Regions from separate parts of the Streptomyces sp. NPDC088097 genome, predicted to be linked through region 2. Evidence: predicted binding sites of a transcription regulator. Region 2 holds the regulator's gene; the other holds the start of a gene.
What was found. The regulator HspR, encoded in region 2, represses chaperone genes until heat shock. The targets are predictions, from matches to a motif close to TTGAGNNNNNNNNNCTCAA.
Positions count from the first base shown of each region.

Region 1: the regulator HspR is predicted to act here: its motif matches at 3,738-3,756, upstream of lon (endopeptidase La).

Region 1 is NZ_JBIUTJ010000001.1:244,506-253,493, reverse strand. It holds gene ACIOD1_RS01110 (hypothetical protein) at 1-237, opposite strand, end outside; gene ACIOD1_RS01105 (hypothetical protein) at 493-1,794, shown strand; gene ACIOD1_RS01100 (sulfurtransferase) at 1,913-2,779, shown strand; gene ACIOD1_RS01095 (DUF4097 family beta strand repeat-containing protein) at 2,844-3,605, shown strand; gene lon (endopeptidase La) at 3,779-6,184, shown strand; gene ACIOD1_RS01085 (MarR family transcriptional regulator) at 6,364-6,804, shown strand; gene ACIOD1_RS01080 (hypothetical protein) at 6,919-7,692, opposite strand; gene ACIOD1_RS01075 (nitrate- and nitrite sensing domain-containing protein) at 8,080-8,988, shown strand, end outside.
Region 2 is NZ_JBIUTJ010000005.1:54,037-63,024, reverse strand. It holds gene dnaJ (molecular chaperone DnaJ) at 1-806, shown strand, start outside; gene ACIOD1_RS17675 (heat shock protein transcriptional repressor HspR) at 808-1,269, shown strand; gene ACIOD1_RS17670 (helix-turn-helix transcriptional regulator) at 1,346-2,377, opposite strand; gene ACIOD1_RS17665 ((2Fe-2S)-binding protein) at 2,734-3,015, shown strand; gene ACIOD1_RS17660 (TIGR03618 family F420-dependent PPOX class oxidoreductase) at 3,212-3,625, opposite strand; gene clpB (ATP-dependent chaperone ClpB) at 3,742-6,339, shown strand; gene ACIOD1_RS17650 (YbjN domain-containing protein) at 6,531-7,082, shown strand; gene ACIOD1_RS17645 (hypothetical protein) at 7,099-8,244, opposite strand; partial or broken gene ACIOD1_RS17640 (RidA family protein) at 8,359-8,442, opposite strand; gene ACIOD1_RS17635 (HTH domain-containing protein) at 8,461-8,847, shown strand; gene ACIOD1_RS17630 (pyridoxal phosphate-dependent aminotransferase) at 8,892-8,988, opposite strand, start outside.

The sequences.
Region 1 (8,988 bases), on a different contig from region 2:
GGTTCCCGTCGAGGGAGTCGCGGTGGACCCGGGGGACGAGGGCGCGGCCGTCCGCGCCGGGGCGCCGCCCGGGCCGCACCCGGCCAGTACCGCGCCGCCCAGCAGCGCCGCCGCCACGACCCCGGCCACCCGGGGTGCCCGCCGCCGCACGCGGACCCCGCGCGTCCCGCGCGGTTCCGCAGCCCCGCGCGGGCCTTCCGGGGCGCCGAGCCCCGGCTCCCGTAGGGCGTCGAACACCGTCGGTCCCGCGCACGGGCCCGAGGGCTCCGGCGTACCTCGTGAGCCCGCCCGTTCCCGTTCTCCCGACACCTCGCGCACACCCGCCTCCCGAGTCCCCGTACCGAACCCCGAGTATGGAGTCCCCGTCCCGCCACGGAAAGCACCCCGGAGGCCGTCATCCGCCGCATCGCAGCCCCTTGGCGCGGGCTGCCCCCGCTGCTCGCCCTCCTCCTCGGCCTGCTGGGTACGGAGCGCGGCCCCGGCGGCGGCAGCATGTGGCGCGACGAGTCCACCACCTGGCAGGTCGCCCACCGCCCCCTCCCCGACCTGGGCGAACTCCTCGGGCGGGTCGACGCCGTCCACGGCCTGTACTACCTGCTGATGCACGGGGTCTTCGCCCTGGTGGGGGACGGCGACGACCCCGCCGGCGGAGGGCTGTGGGCGCTGCGGATGCCGTCCGTCGCCGCGACCGCGCTCGCCGCCGCCGGGGTCGCCGCCGTCGCGCACCGCCTCATCGGGGCGCGGGCCGCCCTCATCGCCGGCTGCGCCTACGCCCTGTTGCCGCCCGTGCAGATGTACGCGCAGGAGGGCCGTTCGTACGCGTTCGTCGCCGCCGCCGTCGTCTGGGCCACGTACCTGATGCTGTGCGCACGCTGGACCGCCTACGCCGTCGTCCTGCTGCTCGGCTGCTGGCTGCACGAGTTCGCCGCCTTGGCGCTGCTCGCGCACGCCCCCACCGCCGGCCGCGCGCGCGGTTGGCGGTGGAGCGCCGGGGCCGTCGTGGTCGGGCTGGCGCCGCTGGCCCTGATCAGCGCCCGCCAGGCACAGGCCCAGCTGGGCTGGCTCGGCCGGCCGAGCTGGCAGGACTGGGTGGCGTACGGGGTCCTCGCGGGCGCCGTGGCCCTGCTCGCGCGGGGCGCCGACCGGCGGCTCGCGCGGGTCGCCGTACCGCTCGCGCTGCTGCCGCCCGGGCTGCTGCTCGCCGTCTCCCTGGTCCACCCCTGGTACGTGGACCGGTACGTCCTCTACTCCCTGGCCGGGCTCGCCATGCTCGTCGGGGCCCGGCTCGCGGAGGTGCGCGCCTGGTGGCCCTGGCTGCTGGCGGCGGCCCTGCTGGCTCCGTTGGCCTGGTGGTCGGCCTGGCTGCGGACCCCGGACAGCCGCAAGGACGACGTCCTCGCCGTGACCGCCGCCGTCCGGGAACGGGCCCGGCCCGGGGACGCGGTGCTCTTCATGCCGTCCCGGCGGCGCGAGTGGCTGCTGTCCTCCCCCGAGCTGTACGGGACCCTGCGCGACGTGGCCCTGGACCGCACCCCGGCCGCCTCGCGCAGCCTCCAGGGCACCGAACTCCCGCCCGAGCGGATCCGGGAGGCCCTGCGCGCGTCCCCCCGGGTCCTGGCCCTGCTGGACCCCGCCGGGCAGCCGCTGGACCCCTTCCCGGCGGAGGCCGCCAAGCGGGACACCCTGGCCGCCTCCTTCGAACGCTGCTCCGTGACCGAGGTCCGGGGCGCCCGCATCGCCCTCTACGCCCATCCGGGCGCCTGCGCCCGAGACCCCCGGGGCGCCCGTCCGTGACGGAGGTCCCCGCGCCCGCCCGAACCCCGCTCGACGGGGCGGGAGTTGCGGGGACCGGGGGTGGGTGAGGATGGGGGCGGGGCGGGCGCCGCCCCACCGTGACCCGGAGGTGCCGCGCATGAACCCGCAGGAGATCCCGCCCCTGGAGCCGCCCGGCCCGCTCGTCGGGGTCGACTGGACGGCCGCCCGACTCGGAGCCCCCGGGCTGGTCCTCTTCGACGCCTCCGTCGGAGCCCACCGGGGCGCCCCCGCCCGCATCCCCGGCGCCCGCCCCTTCGACCTCGACGGCGCCCTCAGCGACCACGACGCCGCCGCCCCGCACACCGTGCCCGGGCCGGGGGAGTTCACGGCCGAGCTGCGCGCCCTCGGGCTCCACGACACCGACACGGCGGTCGTGTACGACGCCGCCGGGATCTACTCCGGCGCCCGAGCCTGGTGGATGCTCCGCGCGATGGGCTTCGACCGCGTGGCCGTCCTCGACGGGGGCCTGCCCGCCTGGACCGAGGCCGGACTGCCCGTAGAGACCCTCCCGGCGGCGTACGGAGGCCCGCACGGCTCCTTCACCGCCCGGCCGCGCCCGGGGCGCCTGGTGGGCTCCGCCGAGGTCTCCGCCGCCCTGGCCGACCCGGACGCCGCCGTCCTCGACGCCCGGACCCGGGAGCGCTTCGCCGGCGCCGCCCCCGAGCCCCGACCGGGCCTGCGCGGTGGGCACATGCCGGGCGCGGTGAACCTCCCCTTCGCCGAACTATTGCGGCCCGACGGCCTGATGCGCCCGCGCGCGGAGCTTCGTACCGCCCTCGCCGACGCGGCCGGCGACCGGGAGCGCCTCTACTTCAGCTGCGGCTCCGGCGTCACGGCCTGCGTCCTCGCGCTCGGCGCCGCCGTGGCCGGCTACGGGGAGGAGGCCCTGGCGGTGTACGACGGCTCCTGGAGCGAATGGGGCCTGCCCTCGGCCTCGCGCCCGGTCGCCACGGGCGGGGGATAGCCCCACCCCGGGTCCGGGTACGCACCCCAGGGCGCGGGGCGCGGGCCCGCCACAGACTGGGGGCATGTCACCTCACGCCCCCTCAGCCCGCCTCACCCGTACGGTCGTCGGCACCACCGCCGCCGTGACCCTCCTGCTCCTGGCCGGCTGCGGAGCGCTGCCGGGCCGGGCCATGAAGACCTCCACCTCCGAGGCCACGGTCACCGAGGCGGTGACGGCGGTGGAGATCACGGACGCCCGCCGGGGCTCCGTCGAGGTGACCCCGGGCAGCGGCGCCGGGGTGAGCGTGCACCGCACCGTCCACTACCAGGGCAACACGACGCCCGAGCCCGGCCGGCGGGTGTCGGACGGCACGCTGAGCTTCACGAACGGCTGCGGGAACGACTGCTGGGTCGACTACCGGCTGGTGGTTCCCGCCACGGTCAAGGTCAAGATCGACGGGAGCAGTGGGGACGTCTCGGTGACGGGCGTGGCCCGGGCCGAGGTGGACACCGACTCCGGCGACGTCCGCGTCGAGCGCATCGCGGGCCCGCTGAAGGTCCGCACCTCCTCGGGGGAGATCCGGGCCGGCGCCCTGAGCGACGCGGGCGCGGACATCCGTACGGACTCGGGCGACACCACCCTGGACTTCGCGCAGGTCCCGCGCTCGGTCTCCGTCATCAGCACCGCCGGCGACGTCGACGTCACGGTCCCGCGGGCGCCGTACGAGGTGACGGCCTCCACCACCTCGGGCACCCGCCGGATCGCCGTCCCCACGACCCCCGCGGCACCCTCCCGCCTCGCCCTCAAAACCACCTCGGGCGACGTCCACGTCGCGACGACCTGAGCCCCCTGGTCGATGGCCTGAGCCCACCCCGGCACGAGACGAAGCCACCCGTGCGGGGGCCGCCGCCGACGCCCCGAGAGCTGTTCGCCCCCGGCGAACGGGGGTTGGGGAACATCTTCGGGCTCAGGTGCATTGAGTCGGCATAGCTCAACTTCACTGCCGGAGGGAAGATCATGGCTTCGACGTCCGTATCGCTCACTCTGCCCGTACTGCCGCTCGACGACGAGGTCGTCCTGCCCGGGATGGTCGTCCCGCTCGACCTGTCCGACGCCGAGGTGCGCGGGGCCGTCGAGGCCGCGCAGGCGGCGGCTGGGAGCGGGAAGCCCCGGGTGCTGCTCGTACCGCGGGTCGACGGTACGTACACCGGGACCGGGGTGCTGGGGACCGTCGAGCAGGTGGGACGGCTCTCCGACGGGGACCCCGGGGCGCTCATCCGCGGCCGCGGCCGGGTCCGCATCGGCGCCGGGACCACCGGACCCGGGGCGGCGCTCTGGGTCGAGGGGCAGACCGTCGACGAGCACGTGCCCGACCCGCTGCCGGGGGCCGTCGCCGAGCTGGTCAAGGAGTACAAGGCGCTCGCCACCAGCTGGCTCAGGAAGCGCGGGGCCTGGCAGGTCGTGGACCGCGTCCAGCAGATCGACGGGGTCTCCGCCCTCGCCGACAACTCCGGCTACTCGCCCTTCCTGACGGTGGCCCAGAAGGTGGAACTCCTGGAGACCGCCGACCCCGTCGCCCGCCTCAGGCTCGCGATCAAGGCGCTCGGCGACCACCTCGCCGAACAGGACGTCGCCGAGTCCATCGCCAAGGACGTCCAGGACGGCGTCGACAAGCAGCAGCGCGAGTTCCTGCTCCGCCGCCAGCTCGAAGCGGTCCGCAAGGAACTGCGCGAGCTGAACGGCGACAAGGCCGGCGCGGACGGCGAGGAGTCCGACGATTACCGCGCCCGCGTGGAGGCCGCCGACCTGCCCGAGAAGGTGCGCGAGGCCGCCCTCAAGGAGGTCGAGAAGCTGGAGCGCTCCAGCGACCAGAGCCCCGAGGGCTCCTGGATCCGCACCTGGCTCGACACCGTCCTCGAACTGCCCTGGAACGAGCGCACCGAGGACCGGTACGACATCCAGGGCGCCCGGGCCGTCCTCGACGCCGAGCACGCGGGGCTCGGCGACGTGAAGGACCGCATCACCGAGTACCTGGCCGTCCGCAAGCGCCGCGGCGAACGCGGCATGGGCGTCATCGGAGGCCGCCGGGGTGGCGCCGTGCTCGCCCTCGTCGGCCCGCCCGGTGTCGGCAAGACCTCCCTCGGGGAGTCCGTCGCGCACGCCATGGGCCGCAAGTTCGTCCGCGTCGCCCTCGGCGGAGTCCGCGACGAGGCCGAGATCCGCGGCCACCGGCGCACGTACGTCGGCGCGCTGCCCGGACGCATCGTCCGCGCCATCAAGGAGGCCGGGTCCATGAACCCGGTGGTCCTGCTCGACGAGATCGACAAGGTCGGCTCCGACTTCCGCGGCGACCCGGCCGCGGCCCTGCTCGAAGTCCTCGACCCCGCCCAGAACCACACCTTCCGCGACCACTATCTGGAGGTGGAACTCGACCTCAGCGACGTGGTCTTCCTCGCCACCGCCAACGTCCTGGAGGCCATCCCCGAAGCCCTCGCCGACCGCATGGAGCTGGTCCGGCTCGACGGCTACACCGAGGACGAGAAGGTCGTCATCGCCCGCGACCACCTGCTGCCCCGCCAACTGGAGCGCGCCGGACTCGGCGCCGACGAGGTGGTCCTGGAGGACGAGGCCCTGCGGAGGCTGGCCGGCGAGTACACCCGCGAGGCGGGCGTGCGCACCCTGGAGCGGTCCATCGCGCGGCTGCTGCGCAAGGTGACCTCCCAGCACGAGCTGGGCGAGCGCGAGCTGCCCTTCACCATCGGGGCCGGCGAGCTGCGCGGCCTGATCGGGCGCCCGCACCACGTCCCGGAGTCCGCGCAGGACCCGGCGCAGCGGCGCACGGCCGTGCCCGGCGTGGCCACCGGCCTCGCCGTGACCGGCGCCGGCGGCGACGTGCTGTTCGTCGAGGCCTCCCTCGCCGACCCGGAGACGGGCGCGGCCGGGCTCACCCTCACCGGCCAGCTAGGCGACGTCATGAAGGAGTCGGCGCAGATCGCGCTGAGCTTCCTGCGCTCCCACGGGGCCGAACTCGAACTCCCCGTCACCGGGCTCAAGGACCGGGGCGTCCACATCCACTTCCCGGCGGGCGCGGTCCCCAAGGACGGACCGAGCGCGGGCATCACGATGACCACCGCGCTGGCCTCCCTGCTGTCGGGGCGCCAGGTCCGCACCGACGTGGCCATGACCGGCGAGGTCTCGCTGACCGGGCGGGTCCTCCCGATCGGCGGCGTCAAGCAGAAGCTGCTCGCCGCGCACCGGGCCGGACTGACCACCGTGATCATCCCCAAGCGGAACGAGGCCGACCTCGACGACGTCCCCGCCGAGGTCCTGGAGGGGCTGGAGGTGCACCCCGTGACGGACGTCCGGCAGGTGCTGGAGCTGGCCCTCGCGCCCGCGGTGGTCTCCTTCACCAAGGCCGCCTGACGGGGCCGGCCACCTGCCGGGCCGTCCACCCGCCCACCCGCCCACCCGTCCGACCGCCCGTCCGGCCCACGGTCCGGGACCCGCTTCGGCGGGGCCCCGGGCCGTCGGCGCGCGCCCTGCGAAATACTGGGCGCGTCCGGGGCCCGTACGGGTGCCCCACGCGTCGACAGGAGTGGTACGTGTACGGGAGCGAAGACCAGGAGTTCCTTGCGTTGGAGCGGGAGCTGTCCGTCTTCCTCCGACGGGCCCGCGCCTCCTCCGGGGAGATGGCCAGGGCCCTGCACCCCGAGCTGGAACCGGCCGCGTACGGGCTGCTCGTCCGCCTGGAGGCCGCCGGCCGCCAGCGGGCCACCGAGCTGGCCGGCTACTTCGGCGTCGGCAAGGCCACCATGAGCCGCCAGCTGCGCGCCCTTGAGGTGCTCGGGCTCGTCGCCCGCGAGCCGGACCCCGCCGACGGCCGGGCCTTCCTCGTCGGCCTCACCGAAGAGGGCCGGGACCGCTTCCTGCGCGTACGGGGGGCACGGCGCGAGCAGTACATGCGCAAGCTGGCCGACTGGGACCGGGGCGAGGTGGCCGAACTGGCCCGACTGCTGCGCCAGCTCAACTCGGGCGAGGAGTAGGCCCACCGGGGGCGCGCGCGTCTTCCGGGGTGACGGCCCGTGCGTCCTCCGGCGGGGCGCGCGCGTCTTCCGGGGTGACGCCCGCGCCTCCTCACGGGGTGACGGCCCGGGCCCCTACAGCTCCGCGTACACCGCCGAGGCGTCGTCGTGCCGCTTGTGCCGGGCCGACGGACGCAGCGGGTCGGACTCGACGGCCCGCACCCGCTCGATCAGCCCCCGCGCCCCCTCCACCCGGAGCACCTCCAGGCAGGCCGCCCAGTCGCCCTCCCCGAAGGTGTCCGTCCACCGGCTCGCCCCGTCGGTCAGCGCGGCCACCGCCGCGACCTCCCCGCGCGGGGTGCTCCCCGTGACCGCCCGGGCCGCCACCGCCGGATCCGCCGCGGCCGTGTGGAATCCCCCCTCGGCGTTGCGCAGCGCGTCGGTCGCCGCCTCCGAGCGCAGCACCTCGCGCGGGAGCCGGTCCAGGCGGTCGTCGAGGACGGCCGTCACCTTCCCGCCGGGCGCCCGGAGCAGCAGGACGGAGTCCGACAGCACCAGGTGCTCCACGACGGACCCGTCCCAGCGCACCATCACGACGGTCGCCTGGGGGGTCCGCACGTGAGAAAGGTCACAGGTGTCCCGGTGTGCGTCGGCGGTCTCCCCGATGGCCCGCGCCAGGATCCGGTCGAGCGGCATGTCCCGCCGCGATCCGGACAGTTCGGTCAATCGGCCGCCGAGCAGCGTCGAGAACCAGGGCACTCCGTGCACGCACCCGTCCTCGCCGCGCGGCGGCGTGACCCCGTCCAGGACCACCAGCACACCGCCGCCCGCCGCGGGTGCCGTCGCCGACACCCAGTCCTCATTGGGGCGTTCCGGGTCGCCGGGGGCCGAGGCAAGGTCGATGCGCATACCGACATTCTGCCCGCCGGGGCCCGCCCGGGAGCCCCCCGGCAGGGTCAAGTCCGTACCAATGCGGCGGCGTGCGCGGAGCACCGTCGAGTCCCCGGCCGGGGCGCCCGCGCGGATGTGGGCGGGCATACTGCCAAAGCCCGGCTCGATCTTTCAACCACCCGTCCACGGACGGCGCCTGACACGGGGTGCCCGAGTTGGTCGGCCACTCCTCCGTGATGTTCACTCCTTCGAGTGGCCGGGTGGGCGATGTGCGGCTCTCCTCCCAACACACTGCAAAGGTCTGAGGCGGTACGAGGGGGCAGGGGGCGTTTACTTGTTGACCGGCCGTTACCTCGGCCACACGAGTAGACGAGCACGAGCACACGTACAGGATTGCGAGCACCGGTGCAGAAGAAGCGGTCTCGGAAGAACGGCACCGCCAGCGCCGACGGACCCGCCACGGCAGGACGGCGCGTCCGCGTCCGCCGCAGGCTTGTGATCGGCGTAGCAGTCGCCGGACTCACCGTCCTCGCGGCAGGAACCCCCGCCGTCGTCTCCGCCACGAGAGAACTCGACGACTCCCAGCGCCTGGTCACCCTCGCGCAGCAGTCGCAACACACCCTCACCCTCACCCACCTCCTCGGCGACGAGCGCGACGCCGTCGTCGAGTACGCCGCCAAGGGGCGGCCGGGCAACGCCAAACCACCCATAGACGAGCGCACCGCGCGCACCGACCGGGCGGTCGTCGAACTCCGGACGGAGGCCGACGAGAACCTCGCCCGCTCCCTCGGCCGGATCCGGGCCGTCCGCGCCGAGGCCGTCGGCGGCAAGGGCGCCCCCCTCGCCGCCCAACAGGCGTACGCGGCCGTCATCGCCGAACTCCTCGCGCCCGGCGACCGGCTGTCCGAACTCACCCCGCCGCGCGCCGACGCCGCCCTGGCCGTCACCCGGCCACTCGAACCGCTCGGCCAGGCCGTCGAACAGGCCTCGGCCACCCGGGGCCTGCTCCTCGCCGCCCTGGCCGTCCCCCGCGCCGAGCAGGCCCCCAACGCGGCCGTCGCCGACGAACTCACCACCGCCGCGCAGCGAGCCCGCGTACGGGAACAGGCCGCCCTGGACGACTTCGCCCGGGCCGCGCGCCCCGACGTCCGCCAGACCCTCGCCGCCACCGTCACCGGCCCCGAGGTCAAGTCCGCCGAGGACTTCCTCAAGCGGCTCACCGACCGGCCGACCCTGACCTCCGCCGACCGCAAGGTCGACGCGGGCGCCGTGGGCACCGCCCTCACCTCCCGCATCGACCGGATGCGCTCCGTG
Region 2 (8,988 bases):
TCAACCGCGGCGCCGGCCAGGGTCCGGGCCCCCGGACCCAGCCGCGCCGCGGCCAGGACGTCGAGTCCGAGGTCACGCTCTCCTTCACGGAGGCCGTGGACGGGGCGACCGTGCCGCTGCGCATGTCCTCGCAGGCCCCCTGCAAGGCCTGTGCGGGCACCGGCGACAAGAACGGCACCCCCAGGGTGTGCCCGACCTGCGTCGGCACCGGCCAGGTGTCCCGCGGCAGCGGCGGCGGCTTCTCGCTGACCGACCCCTGCGCGGACTGCAAGGGCCGCGGTCTGATCGCGGAGAACCCCTGCGAGGTCTGCAAGGGCAGCGGGCGCGCCCGCAGTTCGCGGACCATGCAGGTCCGCATCCCGGCGGGCGTCTCCGACGGGCAGCGGATCCGACTGCGCGGCAAGGGCGCTCCGGGCGAGCGCGGCGGCCCGGCGGGCGACCTCTACGTGGTCGTGCACGTCGGCAGCCATGCCGTGTTCGGGCGCAAGGACGACAACCTGACGGTGACCGTCCCGGTGACCTTCGCGGAAGCCGCCCTGGGCGCCGAGATCAAGGTCCCGACGCTGAACGGTCCCTCCGTCACGCTCAAGCTCCCCCCGGGCACCCCCGGCGGTCGCACGATGCGGGCCCGCGGCAAGGGTGCGGTCCGCAAGGACGGCACCCGCGGCGACCTGCTCGTCACCGTGGAGGTGGCGGTCCCGACGGAGCTGTCCGACAAGGCCCGCGAGGCCCTGGAGATGTACCGGGACGCGTCCGAGTCCGAGGATCCGCGCGCCCTCCTGTTCGAGTCCGCGAAGGGAGCATGACATGGACGGCCACCGCCGCTCGTCCCGTCTGGGTCACGGGTACCAGCTCACCGACGAGACCCCGGTCTACGTGATCTCGGTGGCCGCCCAGCTCTCCGGTCTGCATCCACAGACCCTGCGCCAGTACGACCGCCTCGGCCTGGTCTCCCCGGACCGCACGGCCGGACGCGGCCGGCGCTACTCGGCCCGGGACATCGACCTGCTCCGCACGGTGCAGGCGCTGTCCCAGGACGAGGGCATCAATCTGGCCGGGATCAAGCGGATCATCGAACTGGAGAACCAGGTGGCCGCGCTCCAGCAGCGCGTCGCCGAGCTGTCCACAGCTGTGGACGGAGCGGCCGCCGCCCTCCAGGCCCGCGAGGCGCAGGTGCACGCCTCGTACCGGCGCGACCTGGTCCCGTACCAGCCCCCGCAGCCGGGCAACGCCCTCGTCGTCTGGCGCCCCAAGCGCCCGATGGACTGACGGACCGACGGACCACGCGCGAAGGCCCCGCCCGGATCTCCCGGGCGGGGCCTTCGTACGTGCCCCAGAGGCCCTCTCACAGCTCCGTGAGGTCTCCGGGGCCGGTGACGTGCAGGATGCCCGACTGGGCGATCAGGAAGCCCAGCTGGGCCCTGCTGCCGCTGCCCAGGACGGTGGCGAGCCGCGCGATGTGCGCGCGGCAGGTCCGTACGTTCATCCCCAACCGGCGCGCGATGGCCTCGTCCACGTGCCCTTCCACCAGCAACTGCGCGATCGAGCGCTGGACGCCCGAGATCCCGTCGGGCTTGTGCGTGTACGTGACCTCGTCGCGCAGCGGCACGGCGCGCCGCCACAGCTGTTCGAAGACCCGGATGAGGTAGTCCACGAGCCCGGGGTGGCGCAGTTCCAGGGCCACCCGGCGGTCGTCCTGGGCCGGGATGAAGGCCACCGTGCGGTCGAAGATGATGAGCCGCTCGATCAGCTCCTCCAGGGTGCGGATCTCGACCTTGCCCTGGGAGATCCGTTCCACGTAGGCCAGCGTGCCCTGGCTGTGCCGCACGGTGTGCTGGTACAGGGTGCGGATGCTGACCCCGCGGTCGACGAGCGGCTGGTCGCGCTCCAAGGCCTGGGTGAGGGAGATGGAGGGCCTGCCGCCGCCCGGTTGTACGGTCAGCACCTCCGTGTGGCACTCGGCGGACGCCAGGTCGAGCGCGGCGCTGATCCGGTCGAGGCCCTCCAGTACGGTGATCGCGTGGGTGCTGGCGGGCGTCTGCGCGCTGATGGCGAGGAACGGCTCGAAGGTGTCGGCGAGGTCGAGCGAGTACTGCCGGCGGTCCTGGATCTCCCGTTCGAGGGGGTGCAGACGTTGCGCGAGTGCGACCGACGGGGGAACCGGACGCAACGACTGTTCGTCATCAGGGTCGGGGTGCAGCAACGCGAATTCCAGCAGACATGGCGCGTTCCCGACATCGGCCCGGGACACCCGCCCGGCGCTCAGCGCGGTCGCGTAAAGTCGCGCTCCCTCGTCACACAGTTCGGTGACGAGGTGGGGATGTGTCGGCTGTGTGCTGATATGCGGCAAATCTCCACCCCCCAGGGTCCTGAACATGCAAGAACATGATGCATCGTCCCTGTGGCATTGACGTGCCCAAATGAGCCATCGTCTGAGACGCGGGGGAGAGGATTCCATCAAGTGAGGACGAAGCCGACCATGTACAAGAGAATGCTTCGCTCGGCGCTTGCCGTTGTTTTCTCCGCCCTTGTAGCTTATGGGGCATTCGGGGGCGGAGTTGGATCCGGGGGTGTCGGCAGCGCCGAGGCGGTATCGGCTGCGGACACTGGCTGGCATTCGTTGCCTGCGGACCTGGACACCGGCTGGCATGCAGAGCCCGCTGACACCGGCTGGCACAGCGAGCCGACCGGGGGTGCGGCGTGACCCCCGACGACCGCGACTTCCGCCGCGAGATGGCCTCCGCCTACCGATCCGGCTGGCAGTTCATCGATCTCGCGACCGCCATCCCCTACAACGGCGATTCGTTGATGGTCACGCTCTTCGGCCAGCCGATCGTCGTCGTGCGTGAGGAGGACGAGGACGTCCGCGCCTACCGCTGCCTGCGCCGTCCCCGGGGTGCGCCGCAGCCCGTCCGCTGCGAGGTGCGCTACGGGATGGTCTTCGTCAATCTCGATCAGCGCGACCACCAGCTCTTCGAACCCGACATCACCGCCGCCACCCCCCGCAGTGCCTGAAGCGATTCCCCCGTCGTTGCAGATCGCCTCAGGTGCTTCCCCCACACAACGGCGCCATCGTGGACCTGACCACGATGGCGCCGTTGTGATGTCCGCGTCCGGTGGTTGAACCGGGCGAACACCTGCGGCCCGCCGGTCCGCCCGGCCCCGGCCCGTCGCGTCGGCGCGACCCACGGCGGCGGCACGGCCCCTCGCGTCAGCCCCGGCCCATCGCGCGGTCCAGGGTGATCTCCACGACCACCCGGTCCGGATTGGGCGACGGGGTCCGCCCGTACCGCTCCGCGTAGCGCGCGACCGCCTCGGCCACCGAGGCCTCGTCCGTACGGACCACCGCGCGCCCCTCCAGGGTGGCCCAGCGTCGGCCCTCCATCTGGCACACCGCGACCCGCGCCGCGCCGTCGGGCCCCTCGGCCGCCGCCAGGACGTTGCGCACCTTCTTGCTGTGCCGGTTGGCGATCACCCGGGCGAGCCCCGCGTCGGGGTCGTAGGTCACTCCCACGGGCACCACGTGCGGGCTGCCGTCGGGCCGGGGGGTGGTCAGGGTGCAGACGTGCCGCTCCCGCCAGAAGGCGAGGTACTCGGGCGTCGGGTTGAGTACGTCATGGGACATGGGCCGAAGCGTAAGCCGCCGAAGGCGCACCGATTCGTCCTTGAGTGGAATAGACTCAACTTTACGGACGCTGACCCTGTCAGGAACCGGAACCCGCCGGAGAGGAGACACCGAACGTGGACGCCGAGCTGACCAACAAGAGCCGCGACGCCCTGAACGCCGCCACCGGCCGGGCCGTCAAGGACGGCCACGCCGACCTGGCCCCCGCCCACCTGCTGCTGGCCCTGCTCGCCGGCGAGGACAACGAGAACGTCACCGACCTGCTGGCCGCCGCCGAAGCCGACCAGGTCGCCGTCCGCACGGGCGCGGAGCGGCTCCTCGCCGCGATGCCCAGCGTCACCGGCTCCACGGTCGCGCCCCCGCAGCCCACCCGCGAGCTGCTCGCGGTCCTGGCCGAGGCCGACGCCGAGGCCGGCCGGCTCGGCGACGACTACCTCTCCACCGAACACCTCCTCATCGCGATCGCCGCCAAGGGCGGAGCCGCGGGTGAGGTCCTTTCCGCCCAGGGCGCGACGGCGAAGAAGCTGCTGGCCGCCTTCGAGAACGCAAGAGGAGGGCGGAGGGTGACCACCCCCGACCCCGAGGGCCAGTACAAGGCCCTGGAGAAGTTCGGCACCGACTTCACGGCGGCCGCCCGCGAGGGCAAGCTCGACCCGGTCATCGGCCGCGACCACGAGATCCGGCGCGTCGTCCAGGTGCTGTCGCGCCGTACGAAGAACAACCCGGTGCTCATCGGCGAGCCCGGCGTCGGCAAGACCGCCGTCGTCGAGGGCCTGGCCCAGCGCATCGTCAAGGGCGACGTCCCCGAGTCCCTCAAGAACAAGCGGCTCGTCTCCCTGGACCTCGGCGCGATGGTGGCCGGCGCCAAGTACCGCGGCGAGTTCGAGGAGCGCCTCAAGACCGTCCTCGCGGAGATCAAGTCCAGCGACGGTCAGATCATCACCTTCATCGACGAGCTGCACACCGTCGTCGGCGCGGGCGCCGGAGGCGACTCCGCCATGGACGCGGGCAACATGCTCAAGCCCATGCTGGCCCGCGGCGAACTGCGCATGGTCGGCGCCACCACCCTCGACGAGTACCGCGAGCGCATCGAGAAGGACCCGGCGCTGGAGCGCCGCTTCCAGCAGGTGCTGGTCGCCGAGCCGTCCGTCGAGGACACGATCGCGATCCTGCGCGGGCTCAAGGGCCGCTACGAGGCCCACCACAAGGTGGTCATCAACGACAGCGCCCTCGTCGCCGCCGCCACCCTCTCCGACCGCTACATCACCTCCCGCTTCCTCCCCGACAAGGCCATCGACCTCGTCGACGAGGCGGCCTCCCGGCTGCGCATGGAGATCGACTCCTCCCCGGTGGAGATCGACGAGCTCCAGCGTTCCGTGGACCGGCTGCGCATGGAGGAGCTGGCCCTGAAGAACGAGTCCGACGCGGCCTCCCGCGAGCGCCTCGACAAGCTCCGCAAGGACCTCGCCGACCGGGAGGAGGAGCTGCGCGGCCTGACCGCCCGCTGGGAGAAGGAGAAGCAGTCCCTCAACCGGGTCGGCGAGCTGAAGGAGCGCCTGGACGACCTGCGCGGCCAGGCCGAGCGCGCCCAGCGCGACGGCGACTTCGACTCCGCCTCCAAGCTGCTCTACGGGGAGATCCCGGCCCTGGAGCGCGAGCTGGCCGAGGCCACCGAGGAGGAGGCGGCGTCCAAGGGCGGCGACGCCAAGGACAGCATGGTCAAGGACGAGGTCGGCCCCGACGACATCGCGGACGTGGTCGGCGCCTGGACCGGCATCCCGGCCGGCCGGCTGCTGGAGGGCGAGACCCAGAAGCTGCTCCGCATGGAGGACGAGCTGGGCCGCCGCCTGATCGGCCAGGGCGAGGCCGTACGGGCCGTCTCGGACGCCGTGCGCCGCACCCGCGCGGGCGTCGCCGACCCGGACCGCCCCACGGGCTCGTTCCTCTTCCTCGGCCCGACCGGCGTGGGCAAGACGGAGCTGGCCAAGGCCCTCGCGGACTTCCTCTTCGACGACGAGCGGGCCATGATCCGCATCGACATGTCGGAGTACGGCGAGAAGCACAGCGTGGCCCGGCTCGTCGGTGCCCCGCCCGGCTACATCGGCTACGAGGAGGGCGGCCAGCTCACCGAGGCCGTCCGGCGCCGCCCGTACAGCGTGGTGCTGCTGGACGAGGTGGAGAAGGCGCACCCCGAGGTCTTCGACATCCTGCTCCAGGTCCTGGACGACGGCCGCCTCACGGACGGCCAGGGCCGGACCGTGGACTTCCGCAACACCATCCTGATCCTGACCTCGAACCTGGGCAGCCAGTACCTGGTCGACCCGTCGATCGACGCGGACGAGAAGGAGCGGCGGGTCCTGGAGACGGTCCGGGCGAGCTTCAAGCCCGAGTTCCTCAACCGCCTGGACGACCTCGTGGTCTTCTCGGCCCTCAGCCGCGACGAGCTGGCGCACATCGCCGAGCTGCAGATCGGGAGTCTCGCGAAGCGACTCGCCCAGCGACGCCTGACCCTGGACGTCACCCCCGAGGCGCTGGCCTGGCTGGCGGACAAGGGGCACGACCCGGCGTACGGCGCCCGACCGCTGCGTCGCCTCATCCAGACGGCCCTGGGCGACCGCCTCGCGAAGGAGATCCTGGCGGGCGAGGTCCGCGACGGGGACACCGTGCGCGTGGACGTGGCCGGGGACGACCTGCTGGTCGGAAAGGCCCTCTGAGGGCCGGACGAGGCCTGCGGGAGAGCCGGTGGGAAGGGTCGTACGGGAGGTCGCGCGCCCCCTGTGCGCCCCTTCCGCGCCCTCCCTGCGCCCGGCCCGTGTCCGCCCGCAGCCGAACGTGACGCCGGGGGTGGACACGGGACGGGCGTGATGGGGGAGGATGGTTGTATCCGCACGAAGGGAAGTACACGGTGAGCATCGACCCGGCCTCGATTCCGAACTTCGGAGGGCAGCAGCCCGATCCGCAGGCCACAGGACCGGCGGGCCCCGTCGTCCCCGACCAGGACCTGGTCAAGCAGCTCCTGGAGCAGATGGAGCTCAAGTACGTCGTCGACGACGAGGGTGACCTCGCGGCGCCGTGGGAGGACTTCCGGACGTACTTCATGTTCCGCGGCGAGGACGAGCAGCAGGTCTTCTCCGTGCGGACCTTCTACGACCGCCCCCACGCGATCGACGACAAGCCGCAGCTGCTCGAATCGATCGACGACTGGAACCGCCGCACCCTGTGGCCCAAGGTCTACAGCCACACCCACGACGACGGCTCGGTCCGGCTGATCGGTGAGGCCCAGATGCTCATCGGCGCCGGCGTGAACCTGGAGCACTTCGTGTCCTCCACGGTGAGCTGGGTCCGTGCCTCGATCGAGTTCGACAAGTGGCTCATCGAGCAGCTCGGGCTGGAGAAGGACGTCGACTCCGCCGCGGGCGACGAGGGCAAGAACGACGAGGACGGCGAGAGCAACTAGTCCGACCGCTCCCGTCTCACGGGGGTACGTGCGCCACGAGGAGCAGGTACACCCCGTAGCCGTACGAGAGCCCGGCCAGGCAGGCGGTCACCACGACCGCCGTGCGCGGCCGGGCTCTCGCCATGACGGCCGCCAGCGGCAGCAGCAGCGGGAACGCGGGCAGCAGGAACCGCGGCTTCGACTCGAAGAACCCGGCCCCGCCGAAGGTGATCAGCAGCAGGGTCCCGGTGTAGGCGAGCAGCGGCAGCGGGGTCCGGTCCAGCACCAGCCCGGCCGCGAGCAGCCCCGCGGTCGCCAGGACCGCCACGGCGACGGTGGTCGCGAAGGGCACGTTCCCGCCGGTCAGCACCTTCTCCACCGAGGCCAGGGTCCCGGCGCCGAAGTCGAAGCGGGAGCCCCACTGCCGCTGCACGGCGAAGTAGCCGAACGGGTCGTGCCGGTGCGCCCCGACGGCCAGGACGTACGCCACCCAGCCCGCGGGTGCCAGCAGCGCGGCCGCCCACACCCGGGGCGTGCCCCGCCCCCGGAGCAGCTCCCGCACGGCCATCGCCGTCACGGCGGCGGCCACCGCGATCCCGGTCGGCCGGGTCAGCCCGGCGAGCACCGCCAGCCCCGTCGCGGCCCGCCAGTGGCCGCGCAGCAGGGCGTACAGCGCCCAGGCGGCGAGGGCGGTCAGCAGGGCCTCGGTGTACCCGAGGGTGAGCACCACCGCGTGCGGCAGCGAGGCCCACAGCGCGACCAGGAGCACCCCGGCCCGCGCCCCGAGCAGGTGCTCCCCGACCCGGTACACCCCGACGGCGGCCAGGGCGGCGGCCGCCCAGGCCACGGCGAGCGCGGCCAGGGAGGTCCCGCCGGCGAGGCGGACGAGGAGGGGGTAGAGCGGGAAGAAGGCGTGGTCGCTCTGGATGGACCCGGTGGCCCACATCTGGGTCCGGCCGTAGCCGTGGGAGGCGATCCCGAGGTACCAGACGGAGTCCCAGGACCCGCCGAGCACCCGCAACGGGTCCCGCCCGCACCACCAGGCCCCGAGGGCGACCACGAGCACCCCGGCCCCGCGCACGGCGGCGAACACCCCGAGGGCGCGGAGTGCGGTGGGCGCGGCGCCCGCGCGCACCTCCGGCGGCCGTGCGGGGGCAGTGCCGACCGTCGGCGTCGTCACCATGGGGAGACCCTATGAGGACGAGGCCCCGAAGCCCGTTCGGCCACGCTCTCCGTCCCCGGGTTCGCCCGGAACGAGGCCGCGGGGACGGGGCCACCTCACGCGGGCGGTGGGACCTCACGCGACGGCGGTGCCTTCGAGCTCGACCAGTTGGCCCGGGATCGCCAGGCGCGTCACCCCGAGCATCGTGGTGGTCGGCGCGCCCCGTTGGTCTCCCTGGTGCTCCTGCCGCGCCGGGGCGGTCGGCTCACCGCGGACGCTCTGGCCCGCGAGCTGGAGTTTTCCACCCGCACGGTGGTGCGCGACATCGAGGCACTGTCCGCGGCCGGCGTCCCGGTCTACGCCGAGCGCGGCCGGCACGGCGGGTTTCCCCTGTTGCCCGGTTTCCGGACCGCGCTCACCGGGCTGACCGGACAGGCCGACGCGGACGGCCTGCCGCGGCTGGAGGTGACCTTCCAGGACGCGCGCCACGCCGAGTGGGCCCTGTGGCAGCACGCCCCGCACGCGGAGGTCCTGGCCCCGCAGTGGCTGCGCACCGCCCTGCACGACCGCGCCGCCGCGATCACCGCCCGCTACGGCGGGTCCTCCCCCGTCCGCGATCCCTGATCGGCTCGGTCGGCCTCGGTCGCGCTCGGTCGTCCTCGTCGCGCTCAGCCGGCCAGGTGTCGCAGTCGATCGGCCGCCTCGTGGAGGACCTCGTCCTTCTTGCAGAAGGTGAAGCGGACTTGGCTGCGGCCGGCGTCCGGA